2 regions of the Rheinheimera sp. KL1 genome follow, and region 2 is predicted to be linked to the other one. Evidence: riboswitches for the same ligand, from Rfam matches in the RefSeq annotation. Region 2 holds a riboswitch; the other holds the start of a gene.
The links. A riboswitch is a leader RNA that binds a small molecule or an ion and turns the genes downstream of it on or off. The one in region 2 is predicted to bind thiamine pyrophosphate.
Positions count from the first base shown of each region.

Region 1: another riboswitch for thiamine pyrophosphate. It lies ahead of WH43_RS17160 (TonB-dependent receptor); the one in region 2 lies ahead of thiC (phosphomethylpyrimidine synthase ThiC).

Region 1 is NZ_LAMX01000029.1:54,199-56,401, forward strand. It holds gene mgtE (magnesium transporter) at 1-924, shown strand, start outside; TPP riboswitch at 996-1,095, shown strand; gene WH43_RS17160 (TonB-dependent receptor) at 1,139-2,203, shown strand, end outside.
Region 2 is NZ_LAMX01000022.1:12,237-14,439, reverse strand. It holds gene WH43_RS13080 (FAD-binding oxidoreductase) at 1-770, opposite strand, end outside; TPP riboswitch at 923-1,038, shown strand; gene thiC (phosphomethylpyrimidine synthase ThiC) at 1,154-2,203, shown strand, end outside.

The sequences.
Region 1 (2,203 bases), on a different contig from region 2:
TTGTCGCCGGATTTAACTGTGACTCAAGCTATTGAGGTACTGCGTAACGAAGCACCGGACAAAGAAACCATTTATCTGTCTTATGTGGTGGATCAGGACCGCATTTTAATTGGTGCTCTGTCTTTGCGTGAGTTAATTCTGGCGCCCACTCATGCATTGGTCGATGACGTGATGAAACATGATCCTATCCATGTCAAAGTAGACACGGAGCAGGAAGAAGTGGCGTCATTGGTGGCCAAATACGACTTAATTGCTATTCCTGTGGTGAATGCGCAAGGACAGTTGGTCGGTATTGTCACACACGATGATGCGATGGACGTAGCAGCAGCTGAAGCCACCGAAGACTTTCACAAAACCGCGACTATCGGCAAGCTCGAAGGCAGTGTTAAAGATGCCAAAATTAGCCTGTTATACCGTAAACGTGTGGTCTGGCTGGTGGTGCTGGTGTTTGGCAATATTTTCTCTGGTGCAGGTTTAGCTGCATTTGAGCATATTATTTCTGAACATATAGCCTTGTTGTTTTTTCTGCCGTTACTGATAGCCAGCAGCGGGAATGCTGGGGCTCAGTCCGGCACTTTGATGGTGCGGGCTCTGGCTACAGGCGATATCAAATTACGCCATTGGGGCAAAATGCTCGGCAAAGAAGTGCTGGTGGCCGGTTTATTAGGTTTGACCATGGCACTTGCTGTCTACGCGCTGGGCTACTGGCGAGGCGGGCTGGATATAGCGCTGGTAGTCGCCGCCACTATGATGATAGTGGTCTTGGTGGGCAGCTTAGTGGGCTTGTCTTTACCCTTTTTACTCAGCCGTTTTGGCATGGACCCTGCGACCGCCAGCGGACCTTTGATCACCTCTATCGCCGACGTGGCTGGTGTCGTGATTTATTTCTCTATTGCGAGCTGGTATTTACCTGCTTTGCTTTAATTTGTATGCCAGATCTGCATAAAGGTGTAGATCTGGCAATTGCCTGTCTGAAAAAAAGCCGATACACTGCGCCGCGAACCAAGGGGTGCTTTTAGCTGAGACGCCGTCACACGCGAACCCTTCGAACCTGATCCGGATCATACCGGCGGAGGGATGGTACTTCTGTATTCCTTTTGCTTTGGTGATCCTACTTTTTGACTTGGAGTAGAATCATATGTCTCGAATTTCTTATTTATCCCTGGCCATTCTGGCCGCTTTGTCCACAACTGCTGGTGCTGAAGAAAACGCTGCGTCTGAACAGGCGGTAGAGCGTATTCTGGTGCAAGGCGATTTCCGGCAGCAGCAGTTGCAAAAGCTACCTGGCAGTATTCTGGTGTTGAGTCAGCAGGATATCAGTCGTCAGAACGCCCAGCATTTAGATGATTTGTTGCAACAATCCGCCAACGTAAACTTTTCAGCTGGCGCGTCCCGTGGCCGTTTTTTACAAATTCGCGGCATAGGCGAGCGCAGTGAGTTTGTCGACAGCATCAATCCTTCGGTGGGTGTGCTGATTGATGGCATTGATTATTCAGCTTTAGGTGTCAGCTCTTTGGCTGATGTGCAGCAAGTAGAAATATTCCGCGGGCCTGAAGCGACCCGCTTTGGTGCCAATGCCATGGCCGGTATGTTGAATTTGACCTCTAATGCGCCCAGCTTTGAAGGCGAAGGCCAGTTCAGTACTACTGTGGCCAACTACGATAGCTACCAACTCAGTGGTGCCTATAGCAATGCAATCAACCAGCAGTGGGCGTATCGTCTGGCTGCTGATCACCAGAGCTCAGATGGCTTTGTCGATAACAGCTTTTTAAATCGTGACGATACCAACAATATTGACGAAACTACTGCCCGTGCTGCGCTGCGTTATCTGGCGACGAGCGATCTGACATTGGATTTTATCGGCCATTACCGCGATATCAATAATGGCTACGATGTGTTTTCTTTAGACAGAAACCGCACCACCTTATCGGATAAACCTGGCCAGGATGAACAGCAAAGCCGTGCTTTGGCGATTAAAGCCGATTATCAGGGTTTAAGTTGGGCCAATGTCTATACGCAGTTGAGTGGCCTGACTGCCGATACCGATTATGGCTTTGACGAAGACTGGAGTTATGAAGGTATTCACCCAGATGGCTACGCGACGACAGACCGCTACTTAAGGCAGCGGGATCAGTGGAGTCTGGAGCAACGCTTTTTAGGTAAAGAGCAGGCAAATTGGGTCGCTGGCTGGTATGCTAGTGGT
Region 2 (2,203 bases):
AAATTCAATACAGGCAATGCGTCTTTTAACGCAAAATAAGCATGACAACTTAAGATATCAGTCGTAGCGAAGGTCTGAAACTTCATGCGGGTGACTATGCCAAACTGGCCACCACCACCTCCTCTTAAGCCCCAGAATAAATCAGCGTTTTGCTGCTCGTTACAACGCAGCACCTCACCGTCCACTGTCACAACTTCGGCCTCCAGCAAGGCATCACAGGTTAAACCATACAAACGGTCGGCAATGCCAAAACCACCGCCCTGAGTTAAACCGGCAATACCTACGCCAACACAGCTACCACCAGGGATAGAGCGGCCTTTTTTACTCAACTGATCATAAATATCACCGAGCTTTGCCCCAGCCCCTATCCAGGCTGTGTCGTCTTCCGGCTCCAGCTGAATATCCGCCATTAAAGCTAAATCCAGCAAAATGCCTTTGGTACTGGAATAACCAGCATAGTTATGCCCACCACTGCGGCCTGTAATCGGCAATTGAAACCTACGGGCAAAAGCTAAAATCTGCTGCACATCAGAAGTGTTAGCACAACGGGCTATCACAGCAGGAATAATGGCGTCAAAGCGTGAGTTGGCCGCTTTATAAAAACGACTAAAACCTGCATCTGCAGGAAATAATAACTGACCGGAAAAGTTCGCTTTTAGCTGCTGCCAGTCAGAGGCTTCAGGCAAAGAGGTGGCCGGGCTAAACTGGCAGCCGGCGACAGTGGCTAAAGCTATAGTGCTACTTAAAGCTAAAAAATGACGTCTGTCCAAAAGCAAGTCTTTTCAAAATGAGAACCGCAGGCAAATTAGCATAAATTGTCTGAATTCGGCTCGATTTTTATGACACTGTCCATGTCCTACTCTGTGCAAACCAAACCAATTTCCTCTTGCCGCCTGAAAAAAAGCTGTTTATGCTGGCCACACTTAGCTTGTCGGAGTGCTGCACAAACCTGGTTTGTCAGCTGAGACCGCCCTTGGGCGGAATCCGTGGAACCTGAACAGGATAATACCTGCGGAGGGAAACAAGAGCGCACACAGTGGCGGTGATCCGTCTGCCTGTTGGCGCACTCATTCGGCTCATCTGTTGATGGCTGTCCACGCTTTTCCCAAGCTCTGTTGAAAATTAACTATTTAATTATTTCATCGGAGTTTATATGTCAGAAAATCAAAACCGTCGCGCTACCCGCGCTGCTGCCGAACAATTTATTCAGCAGTTTCAGGGCCAGCCTTATCCCGCCAGCCGCAAGGTCTATATCGAAGGCGAATTGCCAGGTGTGAAAGTGGGTATGCGTGAAATTGAACTGCAGCCCAGTTTAATTGGTGGCACTAAAGACAATCCATTATTTCAACCCAATACACCAGTTCGGGTCTATGACACCTCAGGCCCTTATTCCTGCCCAGATGCTCAAATCAATATCCGCAAAGGTTTACCAGCCCTTCGCACCGACTGGATCAAACAGCGTGGTGATACCGAGCTGGTGACTGACTTTGGTTCTGTTTACAGCAAAGAGCAGTGGTTGGATGAAAGCCTGCAAAGCTTAAGATTCGAAGCTTTAACAGAAAGACGCAAAGCCAAAGCTGGTGTAGCAGTCACTCAACTGGCGTATGCCCGTCGTGGCATTATTACGCCGGAAATGGAATACGTGGCGATACGGGAAAACTTAAGTCGCGCCAATCTGGCTGAAGCCACTGAAGCCCGAACACAATATAGAACTCAGCATCCGGGCCAGAGTTTTGGGGCTAACTTACCCAAACAAATTACCGCTGAATTTGTCCGGCAGGAAATAGCGGCAGGTCGCGCCATTTTACCTGCCAATATCAATCACCCTGAAATTGAACCTATGATTATTGGCCGTAACTTTCTGGTGAAGGTGAACGCCAATATCGGCAATTCAGCCGTCAGTTCGTCCATCGAAGAAGAAGTGGAAAAGCTATTGTGGGCCACGCGCTGGGGCGCAGACACAGTGATGGATTTATCCACTGGCCGTTATATTCACCAAACCCGCGAATGGATTATCCGCAACAGCCCAGTGCCTATTGGTACTGTGCCTTTGTATCAGGCACTGGAAAAAGTCGGGGGCATAGCCGAAGACTTAAGCTGGGAATTATTCCGCGACACCTTAATTGAGCAGGCCGAACAAGGGGTGGATTATTTTACTATTCACGCCGGAGTGCGCTTAGCTTATGTGCCTATGACGGCCAAA